Haloferula helveola: one gene and its partner. The protein of the gene in region 2 binds, or shares a complex with, the protein of the main gene of each other region. Links are inferred from orthologs where the notes say so. Each region holds a gene or a part of one and is shown on either strand. Other genes may lie near its edges.

Region 1 (6,510 bases), 2.7 Mb from region 2 along the record:
TGAGTTCGCCGAGCAGCTCTTCGGCTTTCTCAGGATCCGACTGCAAGCGATCCTGCTTTTCGGACGGGTCATCAGCCAGATTGAAGAGGCGCAGCGAACCGTCTTCGAAATACTCGATCAGTTTCCAGTCGCCCTTGCGGATCACGCTACATGGAGTGGTCCGGAAATGCTTCGACTGATCGCCGTGGACCGGGCCATACGCTTCGAGGTAGCCCGGGAAGTGCCAGAAAAGGTTCCGGGATCCGATGGCTCCTCCAGCCGCCAACGGGCCGAAGTCGACGCCGTCCAAAAGTTCGGGAAGTTCTCCGCCCGCTGCCTTCACGAGGGTGGGAAACAGATCGACCTGATGCACCGGAATGTCGCATCTGCTGCCAGCTTTGGTCTTGCCCGGCCAGCGGACGATGAACGGCTCGCGAATCCCGCCTTCAAGATACATGCCCTTGCTGCCGCTCAGAGGATCCGCGGTCGAGAAACCGGCGTGGGGGCCGTTGTCGGAGGTGAAGACCACGATGGTGTCGTCTTCCAGTCCGAGCTCGGCGAGGGTGTCTAGGACGGTTCCGACCGCCCGATCCATCGCGTCGATCATTGCCGCGTATTTCGGGTTGTCGTGGTGGGTGCCCGCTGTCTTCGACTTGTAGCGGGCCGTCACTTCGGACTCGGCCTCGATCGGCGTGTGGACCGAGTAGAACGGGAAGTAGACGAAAAACGGATCGTCTTTCCGGGTGCGGATCCAATCCGACACGTCCTTCGCCAGCCGCGCGGGAAGGTGTTCCCCCTTTGGACCGTCCTTCAGCACGGGTGACTTGTACGGCGAGAAGTAGCTCTTTGGGTGACCCCAATCGCAGGCGCCGATGTTGTGGTCGAAGCCGTAGGGTTTCGGGTCTTTGGACAGGTGCCACTTGCCGGCCACGCAAGTCGCGTAGCCTGCCTTCTGCAGGGCTTGGGGCAGGGCGGGGAACTTCGGATCGAGGACGGTCCGGTTCTCGATCGGGATCAGCTTGCGGTCCTTCGACTTTCCGCGATCCGACTTGCCGACGGTGAAGACGCCGTGACGGGGAGTGTAGAGTCCGGTGATGAGGCAGGCTCGTGATGGCGCGCAGTTGGCCGCTCCCGCATACGCCTGGCTGAAGGTCATGCCCTCCTTCGCGAGGGCATCGATTCTGGGGGATTCGTAGTAGTCGGATCCCTGGCAGCCGAGGTCGGTCCAGCCGAGGTCGTCCGCGTAGAAGAGGATGATGTTGGGTTTCGCGAGGCAGGGCAGGACCAGTGCCGTCGCCAACAGGAGGTACTTCACCACGGTCATGGCTTGGTCCAGACGGGGATGGCGTGCTCGGTGATCTCCTTGTCGAGCGCGCGCATGCGCTGCGTGAGGGACTCGACCACTTCGGGTTTCGATTTCGCCAGATTGGCGGATTCGGCCAGATCCGACGACAGGTCGTAGAGTTCGGGGGTTGCCTTCTTCTTCGAGTTCTTGAGCAAGAACTTCCAGTTGCCAGAGCGGATGCCCTCGAGTTCGCCCCTTGCGGTGTAGAAGACCATTTCCTTGCGCGGCGAGTCGGCCTTGCCGGTGAGGCTCCCGCGGATGTTGTGGCCATCGATCCGTTGTTCGGGGAGTTTCGCTCCGGCGAGATCGGCGATGGTGGGCAGGATGTCCATGGTCGAGGTGAAGGCGTCGCTCTCGGTCCCGGCCGGAACCCGACCCGGAGCCCAAACGACACACGGCACCCGCTGTCCGCCTTCGTAGGTTGTGCCCTTGCCGGCGCGGAGCGGCCCGGCGGATCCGCCGTGATGCTTGAACTGGAGCCAAGGACCGTTGTCGCTGGTATAGATCAGGTAGGTGTTCTTATCGAGGCCGAGCTCGCGGAGCTTGTCGGCGATCCGCCCGACCTGATCGTCGATATGTTCGATCACGCAGGTGTAGGCGTTCTGCGGATCGGGATCGGCGACGTCGTCCGGGACGAAGAGCGGGATGTGGGGCATCGAGTGAGCGAGGTAGAGGAAGAAAGGTTGGTCCTTGTTCTCGCTGATGAACTCGATGGCGCGGTCGGTGTAGCGGCGGGTGATGGTGCGCTGGTCCGCCGGCGCCTCGATGATCTCGGTGCCTTCGACCAGAGGAGCGTTCCACTTGGAAAACGACTCCGCCTGGGCCTTCCAGATCGGGTCGAGCGATCCCCGCCACTTGCTCTTGTTGTCGGGGTGGCTCATGTCGTTCGAGTAGGGGATGCCGTAGTAGGAATCGAATCCTTGGGTGGTGGGGAGCGTCTCGGCATGGTGACCGAGGTGCCACTTGCCGACGCAGGCGGTCTTGTAGCCGACGGTCTTCAGCACATCCGCGATCGTGGTTGTTTTCTCCGGATTGAGGCCGGTGGTGCTTTGCGGGAAAAGCACGTGGCGATGGAGCCCGACCCTCTTCGGATAGCAACCGGTCAGGAGCGCGGCTCTGGATGGCGTGCAAACGGATGACGCGACGTAGAAGCTCGTCATGCGACGGCCTTCCTTCGCGAGCCGGTCAATGTTCGGCGTCTTGATCTTCTCGGAGCCGAAGCAGCCCAAGTCTCCATAGCCCTGATCGTCGGTGAAGATGATGACGAAATTCGGCGGCGCTGCGGCGGCCGGCATGAGGATCAGGAGGAGGGAAAGGAGATATCGGTACATGGGCCTACTAAAACGGTCTCCGACCACCGAATCTCGCGGATTTGTGAGTCTTCCGTCGCTTCGGAGGCGGGATTGGAAACGAAAGCCGATCTTCCCATTGATTGGAGGCGATCCTGCTCCATGCTCGACGCCCATGCCTGAGACGATCGAAGCCGAGGTCATCGAGATCGACGGCAAGCCGCCGGAACCGGCTGCTGCTGCCGACGATTCGGCGAGCGGTGGTGCTTGGGGTGGATTCGGACGTTTCCGGACACTGAAACTGGACCGGAGATGGTGGCCCGTGTGGGTGGTTCTAGGAATCGTGGTCGTTGGACTCGCGATCGTCTTCGGACTGTTGTTCGGATTGCTCTATCTCGGTTTCGCCTTGGTCCGTTCCGTGCTGCGGCTGTTGTTCGGGAGTGGCGGAGGCCCGGACGGAGGGAGTTTAAGCCGTGGCTGACGGTTTTTACCCAAGTTATTCACAATCCACGTGAGGGTCCGAGAGGTCGTGGGATTTGTGTGACGTATTCGTTTCAAACGAATTAGGTGCCTTCCTGCCCATCCGAACATGGGTTGTGAATAACCTGTGGAAGATCTGAGAAGGGCGGCGAGATCTGCATCGCCCCCATATTCTCCGGGTGTTCCAGCCGTTTGAAACGAGTTATTCACTACGAATAAGTCGGGCTGACTGTCCCTGCTCCAGCCAGCAGGCGAAGATGACTTTTTGAGATCCGCTCAAAGAAATTCACTCATTTCAAACAAGTGCTTCAGGGATGGCGGGGTGTTGAGTCACTTCTTCCACAAGTTATTCACAACGATGCGCAGAATTCGCGCAGGCGCCGTGATGTCGACCGCTATTTGAGGAAGTTTTCCAGCAAACGGAGTCCTGCCTGCTGGCTCTTCTCCGGGTGGAACTGGGTGGCGAGGAGGTTGCCGCGACGGATCGCGCTGGCGAATCTCACGCCCTCGTATTCGGTCCACATCGCAACCAGCTCCGGGTCCTCCGGCTCCGGATAGTAGGAGTGGACGAAGTAGAAGTAGGGGGCTTCGCCCAGTCCGTCCCAGATCGGATCGTCCGGGTGGGTGGCGGTCGCCGCATTCCATCCCATGTGGGGAATCTTGCGCCCGTCATCCGGAAAGCGGACGACGTTGCCGTCGAAGATCGAGAGTCCGGTCGAACCCGGACTTTCCTCGCCTGCTTCGAAGAGAAGCTGATAGCCGACGCAAATCCCGAAAAACGGCCGGTCGGCCCGAACCCACTCGCGGATCGGCTCGGCGAGGCCGCGGCTTTCCAATTCTCGGATGCTGTCGCCAAAAGCGCCGACTCCGGGAAGGATCAGGTGGGTCAGGCCCTCGAAGCCCGATGGCTCTGCGACGATGCGAGGTTCAATGCCGAGGCTCTGGACCGCGTTGGCGACGCTCCGGAGGTTGCCGGCGCCGTAGTCGATGATGCCTGCCTTCATGGGGAGGACCGGGGCTCGTTCAGAGCGCTTCCTTGGTGCTCGGGATGCCGGTGACCCTCGGGTCGTTCTCGCAGGCCTGCCGCAGCGCGCGGGCGAGCCCCTTGAAGATCGCTTCGGCGATGTGGTGGCCATCGCGGCCGTAGAGCAATTCGACGTGGATGTTGGCTCTCAGGTTCGACGCCAGGGCGCGACAGAACTCCTCGACCAAGGTGAACGGGAAGTTCGGTGCGGACGGAGTGTCCGATGGCGCCCGGAATTCGAGATGGGGGCGGTTGCTCAGGTCCACGACGACGCGTGCGAGCGTCTCGTCCATGGGTAGGTAGCAGCAGCCGTAGCGACGGATGCCCTTCTTGTCGCCGAGCGCTTCGCGCATCGCTTCACCGATCACGATTCCGGTGTCCTCGACAGTGTGATGGAAATCGACTTCGAGATCTCCCTCGGCCTCGAGGTTCACATCAAAGAGCCCGTGGCGGGAGAAGAGCGTCAGCATGTGGTCGAAGAACCCGATCCCGGTCGAGATCTTCGATTCCCCGTTGCCATCGAGATCGATGGACAGCTCGATGCGTGTTTCCGCAGTGGATCGGCTGCGATTGGAAGTCCGGCTCTGCATGCGCGCCCATTGGCGGGCTGGGAGGCCCGTCTGTCAATTCGCGGCAGGAAAAAGACGCTTCTCAGTTCGAGGGCATTTTGGCCTCGAGTTTCTTGAGGTAGGGCTCGGGCAAGCGGGCGCTTCTGGCGTTCGAAACCGCCTTTCGGGCTTCGTCCATGGTCGGGCTGCCGCTGAGCGTCTCCCAGCTCTCGGCCCATACGTTGTCGCCGTCCGGCACTTGGGCGGTGTCGAGTCGCTCAAGCCGCTGGATCTCCTGGCGGAGGCGGGTCTGTGTGGCGTTGAGCGGTTCCTTGTGAAACGGGTCGAGGCTGAGCCACTTGATGCCGGCCTCCTTCTCCTGCGCCACCCGGCGCTCGTAGGCGGCGGAGGCCTCGTCGATCGCTTGCTGGCTTCGCGCGCGGTCCTTCTCAGGAATTCTCGCGATGCCGTCGGCCCGCTTCTTGAGGCGCTCGTCTAGGGTCGCGAGCTGGCTTTCAACCGATGTCTGCAGGGACTGCATCAGCTTGATCGCGAGCGGAATCGTATCGAGATAAGCGCGGCTCGTCGGGAAGCCGGATTGCAGTTCTTCCCACGCGCGCAGCGCTTGGGTTTTCTGTCCGAGTGAGGCGAGTTTTTCGACCTTCGAGGCGGCGATTTCCGCGTCGAGCGTGTAGGCCTTCTCGTCGCGCTCGTCGCCCGGGATCATCTTGTCCTCGAACTTCACGCCGCCTTCCCGGATCACCTCGCGTTCCTCGTCGAGGGTCTTGAGCATTTCGGACGCCTTCTTGGCCATGGGTGACGAGCCGTATTCCCCGATGAAGCCTTCGACCGCTTCGATCCGCTTGTCGTAGTCTTCGAGCTCCAGCAGGTCCGGCGTCGGAACGAGGTCCTTGATTTTCTCGTAGGCGAGCTCGTCCTTCTTCTCCGCGATGACTTCCAGGACATCCGCCTTGGGGATCTTGCGCTGGTCACGGATCGTTTTGGTCACTTGGACCGCGACGAGGTACTCACCGCCCTCCTCGCTGATGACGAATCCTTCGAATTCCGTGCCATCCTTGAGCCGGATGGTGTCGGCGAGGCCGATGGAGAGGGCGAACGGGGCAATTGCGAGCAGGCTGGGCTTCATGCGGGAAGCTTACCGGCGGCCGGGATCGGGCGGCGAGCGGAAATCGATTCAGTCTTTCGTCGAGTCCAATGCCTTGATTTCCGCGACCGTCGTCAGTGTCGAGGCTTGACGGTCCGGTCCGATAATCTCGACCGTCCCGCCGGGCTGGCGGGCACTGCGTCGTTCGAACCGTTCCAGCGGCAATGCGGCGATCGCATCGGCCATCGGAGCGGGGGCGTCCGGTCCGACCGCGATGCGGTGGCGCAGTTTGCCGTGTGCCAGCGCGTTGATGCTGTCGGTGTAGATTACGGGATTCTCGTCGATCGGCGGGATCGATTCCGTCCACGGATGCAGGGCCGGCGGGGTTTGAAAGCCCAGCGCGGCGAGTCTCGAGAGGTTGAGTCGCGTCAGTCCCGCCGTTGAGTCACCGAACACCATCGACCTGTCCTCGTAGTCGAGATTGATGACTTTGCTTCCCGGGCGCGCTTCGTCGAGTCGGTCGCCCCCGCTTACGAAATTTTCGCCGAGCAGCGTGCAGAGGTCCTGCGCCCAGAGGTTCCACTCGTCCTCCAGGGTCACGGCGCCGAGATCCATCGCAGCTTGTGCGGCGATGGCGTAGGTGAGCGCGCGGCCGTCGCTCATCGGTTCCGGGTTGTCGCCCGGGCGTTCGTTCAGGAACCGGGCGTCGCCGAACGACTCGCGGCAGAGCTTGCCGAGCT
Region 2 (6,463 bases):
AGCTCCGACGCCATCCTCACGCGGCTGACGAAGCTCACCGACACCAGCCTGATCGTGCACTGGTTCACCGAGTCGTGCGGGTTGATCAAAACGGTCGCCAAGGGCGCGCGCCGGCCCAAGAGCCCGTTCGCCGGGAAGCTCGACCTGTTTTTCTCCGCCGAAGTCCACTGGGCGGAGGCCCGGCGTGGCGAGCTCCACTCGCTGCGGGAAGTCTCGCCCCAATCATGCCGCGAACGGATCCGCCGCGACTACCCGACCACCCTGCTGGCCGCCTATTTCTGCCGCTTGCTCGAAACCGCGGTCGAACACCAGCACCCGGAACCGGAGCTGTATGACCTGCTGCGACGCGGCCTCGACCACATCAACGCGTCCGGAGCCTCGGAAAATGCGTTGTTTCACTTCGAAAGTGAGCTTGCACGGCTGCTCGGCCTCGGTAACGAGAAGCGACGGGGGGCACCGGCGCTGCGAGAAGCGCTCGGCGGACTCCCAAACCAGCGGGAACAAGTGCTCGCGAGTTTCGATAATCCCCAGAAAATCCACTTTCCAGATCACAAATCCGAGGTTTAATCGTATATACAAATTATGGACTCTCCAACGATCACCCTGATCCAGATCCTGCGCCAGCGCGTCGATTCGCTGGTCGAGGCTGGTGACTATGACGAAGCCGTCCACGCCGCCACTGCGGCGCTGGAAAAGGCACAGCACGCGCTGTCCTCCGATCTGGAGAGCATCGACGAATTTGCCTGCACGCTTGAGCTCCGCGGCGACCTGTATCGGGCCCTCGGCCGGTATGAAGATGCGCGTGAGGACTACAAGCAGGCGCTCGAGCAGCTTGAAAACCGCCCGGACCGCATGATGCAGGTTGGACGAATCAGCGCCGCGCAAGGCGCGGTTCACGATGCTCTGGGCAACCAGGAGCGCGCCGCCGAGCTGTGGGAAGCCGCAATGAAGATCTTCGAGGAAACCGAGCCGCCCGCCCTGCTCGACGTGGCCCTCATGGCGAACAACCTCGCCTACCTGCGGAAGTCCAATGGCGACATCGACGGTGCTGAGAGCTACTTCCTCCGCGCGCTAGAGATTCACCATCAGGTGCTCGGTCCCGATCATGAGGAAACCGCCACCGTTTCGAACAACCTCGGCGCGCTCTACCAGTCGTCCGGCTATTTCGAGCAGGCCCGCGAGATGCACATGATGGCGCTTGAGGCGCGTCGCAAGCAGTTCGGCGAAGATCATCCGGACACCGCCCAGTCGCACAACAACCTGGCCCTGGCCCTGTTGGAAACCGGCGACCGTTCTTGGGCACGCCGGCACTTCGAGAAGTCACTCCACGCCTTCGAAACACTCGGGGCCGACTACCACAGCGACCTCGAAGCCGTGTCGTCGAACTACTGCGAGTTCCTGCGCAGCGAAGGTGAGAATGTCCTTGCCGATCGGATCGAAGGGAAGATGTCGGAACTGGCGGGCGCCTGAGCCGACTGCCTTTCCTCCGGCGATACCCGATTCAATTTTGAAGCCCGGCACCCCGTGCCGGGCTTTTTCGTGCCTTGCCGGGCGCTCGGGTGGAGATCCCTCAGCTCCCCTTCACCTTGAATCGCTCGCCGAGCAACCACTTGCGGACCACGTCGCGGTTGGCGGTCAGGCTGCCCTGCACCCGGTAGTTCGACCGGCGCAGGACATCCGCCCCGGCCTCCTCCTCATCGACCACACACCACGGCCGCGAGCCGGAAGAATGGACGAAGCGGAAGCCGTCCGGACGCGTGACGATGAATCCGACATGCGTGTCCAGGCCGACGATCCGGATCCCCGAATCCATGCCGCGCAACTCGCCCGCATACTCCTCATACGGACGTCCCACCCGCAGCGACAGCTCGTCCCTGGGCAGAAAGGTGCGGAGGATGTTCTGCGACGGCTGGCGTGCCAGCTTGTAGCGGTCGACCTTGAACCCGGCGTCCCGCAGCACCGTCGCGACGAAGTAGCCGCAGGCGATCTTGCCGTCGCCCGGAGTCTCCGAGGTTCCGTTGAAATCCCACGGCGTCCCGAGCCAGCAACTCATCAGGTCCGGCAAGGCCGTCTGCAGGAAAACCGCGGCCTCATCGAGGATCTCCTCCTTTTCCGAAGTGCCCGCCGCCCGATAGCGTTTGCCGAGATCGAGGCGCCAGCGTTCCACCTCGTCCTTGAGCACCTTGTAGCGCTCCGGATCCGGTCGGGCCGGCAGCTTGCCGGTCACCAGCACCGGTTGGCCGATCTGCTGCCACCAGTTCCGGAGCTCCGCCCGGAAGAACCACCCGACTCCGCCCGCGACGATCGCGAGGGCGAACAGCAGGCGGAAGAAGGCTCGTTTCACCGGCAATTCAAAGTTCGGGCCGAACGGGAATGCCCCGCTCGGCAAAATAGCGCTTCGCCTCGCCCACCGTGTGTGTCCCGAAGTGGAAAATGCTCGCCGCCAGCACCGCGTCCGCCTTGCCGCGCTCCAGCACCTCCACCATGTGGTCGAGGTTTCCCGCGCCGCCGCTGGCGATGACCGGAATCCCCACCGACTCGGAAACAGCCGCGGTCAACTCGCAGTCATAGCCCGCCTGGGTGCCGTCGGCATCCATGCTGGTCAGAAGGATCTCCCCCGCTCCGCGACGCCAGACCTCCTTGGCCCACTCGATCGCGTCGAGCCCGACCGGCGTCCGCCCACCGTGGGTGTAGACCCCCCACTTGCCCGGGCCTTCCCGCTTGGCATCGATCGCCACCACGATGCACTGCGCGCCGAAGGCCTTGGCGCCGGCGTCGACCAGATCCGGGTTGTTCACCGCCGAGGTGTTGATCCCGACCTTGTCCGCACCGGCGAGCAGCATCTCGCGCATGTTCTCGACCGAGCGGATACCGCCTCCGACCGTCAGCGGGATGAAGCAGTGCTCGGCCGTGCGGTGGACCACGTCGACCATTGTTGCGCGATTGTCCGAAGACGCCGTGATGTCGAGAAACACCAACTCGTCGGCCTGCTGCTCGTTGTACGCCATCGCGCACTCCACCGGATCTCCGGCGTCGATCAGGTCGACGAAATTGACGCCCTTCACCACGCGACCGTCGGTCACGTCGAGGCACGGAATGATGCGTTTCGCCAGCACGCTGGGAGCAAAGCGGCGGCAACCGCGGATGTCCACCCCGCGGATGCGGCAGCGCTCAGCGCGCCGGTTCTTCGGCGAGCCGCTGCTCGTGACGCCAGAAGCCCCAGACGATCATGCCGAAGCCGCCGGTGAGGAGTCCGATGTTCACGTTCTTTACGGTGTCGAGAAGCATCGGATCGAACTCCGCCTGGTTGAACGGCGTGACGAAGCTTGCGTAGATCAGGAAGCCGACCCGGCCGGTCATCAGCGCGAGCGCGCCCCAAGTCATGAGCTTGGCGCTCTCCGACGACAGCCGGCGGGCGAGACGGATCGCCGCCAGCGCGACGAGGCCGAGGCCGATGACTCCGAAGAGGTCGACGAGGAATCCCTGTTGGATGACGATTTCGAACAGAAGGTTCATGGGAGGGAGGGAAGCGTTGCAGGTTGGGGGGAAGTATCACGCCGCGTCTCGAAGATCCGGGCGTGGAGGAGCAGTCCGAGACCGAACAGCAGCCAGCCGCCGTTCATCGACAGCATGCGGACCAAGTGCCATCCGAGAGCCGCCGCGGGATCGGCATTCGGGTAGAACATGATCAGGTTCAGCGGCACGAGGACCTTCACCTGATACAGGGGAAGGACCACGGAGTAGCCGAGGGCGAGCAGCAACGCACCAGCCATCAGGGTCCGGGCCGGCCAGCCACCGGTGCGACGCGTAAGGCGCCAAGCGACCAGCAGCAGGGCGAAGCCCATGACAATCATGAAGACCGGCCTCATGGCGTCGATCGACGCCAACATGGGGGGTGGGGGGAAGGCCATGCTGTTAGGTATTCATCATCGTAAGTTATTGATCAAGAGTGTTTTAGCACGTATTAAATGACTACCAAGAAGACCCGATTAGCCGGTCTTGTTGACCCTTCAGAAACCCAAAATGAAAAGGCGGGATCCCCGAAAGGAGATCCCGCCTTGTAAGATGGAGGGTTGCGCGGATTTCCCTCCGCATTTGCTGCTAGCCCGGCATCAGAACTCCAGGGTCACCCCGGCAAAGGCGCCCAGTCCCGGACCCTCGACGACGGAGCCGCCGAAATTGCTGAGCTGGTAGCCGGTATCGGCGAGGTTCTCGATTCGCCCGTGAAGCCGGACCCGCTCGGTGAGCTGGTAGCTCCCGTATAGCCGGAGCAACAGGTAGTCATCGAGCGGCCGTCCTCCCCAGCTCCGCTCATCGACGTAGCTGGCCCCGATCCCGAGCAGCAGTTTCTCGACCGGTCTCCAATCGAGCGAAGCGGTGGCGGTGTGGTCGGGCTGATCCTGGAGCGACTCGTCGAGAAAGGTCCACGCGAGCCGGTAGCGCCATTGGCCGTCGCACCATTCTCCCTGCAGAGCCGTTTCCAGCCCACGGGTCGGGGTTTCTCCCGGCAGATTGACCGGTGGGGTGGGAAAGGAGCGGATCCGATCCTCGATCGAGTTCTCGAACCAGGTCACGGACACCGTGTGGTGCTCACCGATCCGCTGCTCGATCCCGAGGTCCCAGCCGATGCTGGTCTCCGCCCCGAGATTGGGATTCCCCGCCCCGAAAGCGGTTCCGAACAAATCGAGGTAGGTCGGAGTCCGGAAGGCACGGCCGATTCCGCCACGGATGCGGGTGGTTCCGGTCGCGTTCCACGCCGCTCCGGTCCGCCACGTGAACTCGTCACCGTAGCTTTGATCATCTTCCCAGCGCACGACCGCATCGGCGACGAAGCGGTCGGACGGTTGCCACTGCCAGCCGAGGTAGCCGCCGAAGCGGTCGCGTGCGGCATCGGTGCCGATGGTATTGCGGAAGTCGGTGTGCTCGAAGTAGGCGCCGGCCAGCAACTTGTGGCAGCCGTTCACCTCGATCACATGGTCGGTATTGACCACGGTGCGTTCGAGATCGGTGCCGTAGTTGCCCCAAATACTATCGTTATCGTAGCTCTCGGCGTAGTGGCCGGCGGTGAAGCGGGCATTCCATCCGGGAGCGATCCGGGCATCGGCGAAAACCGTCGCGAGGGTCGCGTCGATCCGGTCGGTGTTCGCGCCGAAGAACGGGTAGTCGAACCGCGAGTCGACGCTGCGGAAGGTCATCCCGAGCGTCAGGTTGTCGGTCGCCTCCCACTCGAGCCTGAGCGCCGCGCGGGACTGGTCGTAGTCCTGATCAGCCGCGTCATTGTGGGTGCCGCCATAGCCGACGCCTGCGAACCACGACACCCCGTCCTTGGCCCCCGAGTGGGAAAGGTGGGTATCGAACGTGTCGAAGGATCCACCTTCCAAACGCAGCCGCGTCCGGGGATCACCTTCGCCGCGGGCGGTCTGCAGCCAGATCACGCCACCGACGGATTCTCCGCCGTGGATCGCCGCCTGCGGCCCCCGCAGGACCTCGATCGCACCGAGGTCGTCGAGACGCGCCCCGGCGAAGAAGTTCCCGAGTGGCGCGGTGGCGTCGCTGAGCCGGATGCCGTCGACCACCAGCTGCGAGTAGGCGGTGGTCGTGCCGCGGACAAAGACCGAGCCGATGGCTCCGGTCTGGCCGGCGGTGGACGTGGCGATGACGCCGGGTACCTCGTTCAGCGCGTCGCGCAGGTCGAGGATGCCGCGGCTTTCCAACTCGAGCGGGTCCAGCCGGGTCACGGCTGACGTTGTTTCCGAGGCCGGCAGCGGCGTCCGCAGCGCGGAGACCACCAGCGGGTCGAGTTCCGATTCGACTTCGCCGGCCGCGTGGCTGGCGAAGGTGAGAGTCGCGGCCAGCAAAAGGCGGCGACGGGTCGTGCGCGTCCGAGTGATCCCGGACGGTGTCTTGTGTTGCATTCTTGTTTTCTGGGTCCGTGAACCTGAGATCCGCAGGTCCGTTCAGACAACACTCCGGGCTGGCGATCTGGCTTCCCCGCCCGAGGGCGGGATTACAGTGGCGGTACCGCTCCGGATTCGCACCGGATTCCCCATCAATTTCCTGCCCGTGCCACGGGCTTCCCGAAGGGTGCCGCCGTCTGTCCCCGGCGACGCGCGGAGGCTGTCAGCCCGCTGAAGGCGTGGCAACCTCCGTCTTCGCAACCGGTTCGTTGCCGTCCCACAGGATCCCGCAAAGCCAAGTGAGCAATCCGATGCTCGCCGCAAGCGTGAAGCCGAGCACCGATGTCGCCAGCAGCAGCATGACCTGAGGCAAAAATCCGCCGTCCTCGTAAAACAAGCCGACCGACAACACTCCGACTGCACCACCGACCAGACTGATGGGGATGACTCCCATCGGATCGTCGAAGCGACCGAGGTCCATGGCCCACGCCACCAAGGCAGCCAATCCGCCGGCCACCGCGCCGATGCCCGCCGCCTGCTGTACGGTGGCGCAATCCGCCGGCGCG

What was found.
Region 1: the proteins of hisF (region 2) and hisH are in contact, whole or in part, in a crystal structure (PDB 6RU0), measured with the Thermotoga maritima proteins. The link is inferred for Haloferula helveola from one-to-one orthologs. Residues at the interface, in WP_004080486.1 of Thermotoga maritima: Met1, Leu2, Ala3, Arg5, Ser40, Glu41, Asp45, Glu46, Ala70, Glu71, Ile73, Asp74, Ile75, Pro76, Phe77, Asp98, Lys99, Ser122, Gln123, Glu161, Thr195, Leu196, Asn247, Arg249, Glu251; in WP_004080484.1 of Thermotoga maritima: Asn15, Arg18, Arg22, Arg117, Leu118, Pro119, His120, Met121, Gly122, Trp123, Asn124, Asn134, Gly135, Tyr136, Tyr138, Val140, Tyr158, Glu180, Lys181, Ser182, Ser183, Lys184, Ile185.

The regions. Positions count from the first base shown.
Region 1 is NZ_AP024702.1:4,416,493-4,423,002, forward strand. The notes cover bases 2,294-5,107. They hold hisH (imidazole glycerol phosphate synthase subunit HisH), read right to left. Parts: upstream 4,098-5,107; coding sequence 3,489-4,097; downstream 2,294-3,488. Other genes in these bases: HAHE_RS16630 (sulfatase), read right to left, coding at 2,294-2,655; HAHE_RS16635 (hypothetical protein), read left to right, coding at 2,789-3,094; hisB (imidazoleglycerol-phosphate dehydratase HisB), read right to left, coding at 4,117-4,707; HAHE_RS16650 (PTPDL family protein), read right to left, coding at 4,769-5,107. Outside these bases: HAHE_RS16625 (sulfatase), read right to left, coding at 1-1,303; more of HAHE_RS16630, read right to left, coding at 1,300-2,293; more of HAHE_RS16650, read right to left, coding at 5,108-5,812; HAHE_RS16655 (DUF255 domain-containing protein), read right to left, coding at 5,861-6,510. UniProt on the Escherichia coli protein: IGPS catalyzes the conversion of PRFAR and glutamine to IGP, AICAR and glutamate. The HisH subunit catalyzes the hydrolysis of glutamine to glutamate and ammonia as part of the synthesis of IGP and AICAR.
Region 2 is NZ_AP024702.1:1,737,407-1,743,869, forward strand. The notes cover bases 1,235-4,001. They hold hisF (imidazole glycerol phosphate synthase subunit HisF), read right to left. Parts: upstream 3,117-4,001; coding sequence 2,352-3,116; downstream 1,235-2,351. Other genes in these bases: HAHE_RS06325 (tetratricopeptide repeat protein), read left to right, coding at 1,235-1,470; HAHE_RS06330 (hypothetical protein), read right to left, coding at 1,571-2,344; HAHE_RS06340 (hypothetical protein), read right to left, coding at 3,172-3,516; HAHE_RS06345 (hypothetical protein), read right to left, coding at 3,513-3,890. Outside these bases: DNA repair protein RecO, read left to right, coding at 1-567; more of HAHE_RS06325, read left to right, coding at 583-1,234; HAHE_RS06350 (TonB-dependent receptor plug domain-containing protein), read right to left, coding at 4,113-5,915; HAHE_RS06355 (hypothetical protein), read right to left, coding at 6,121-6,463.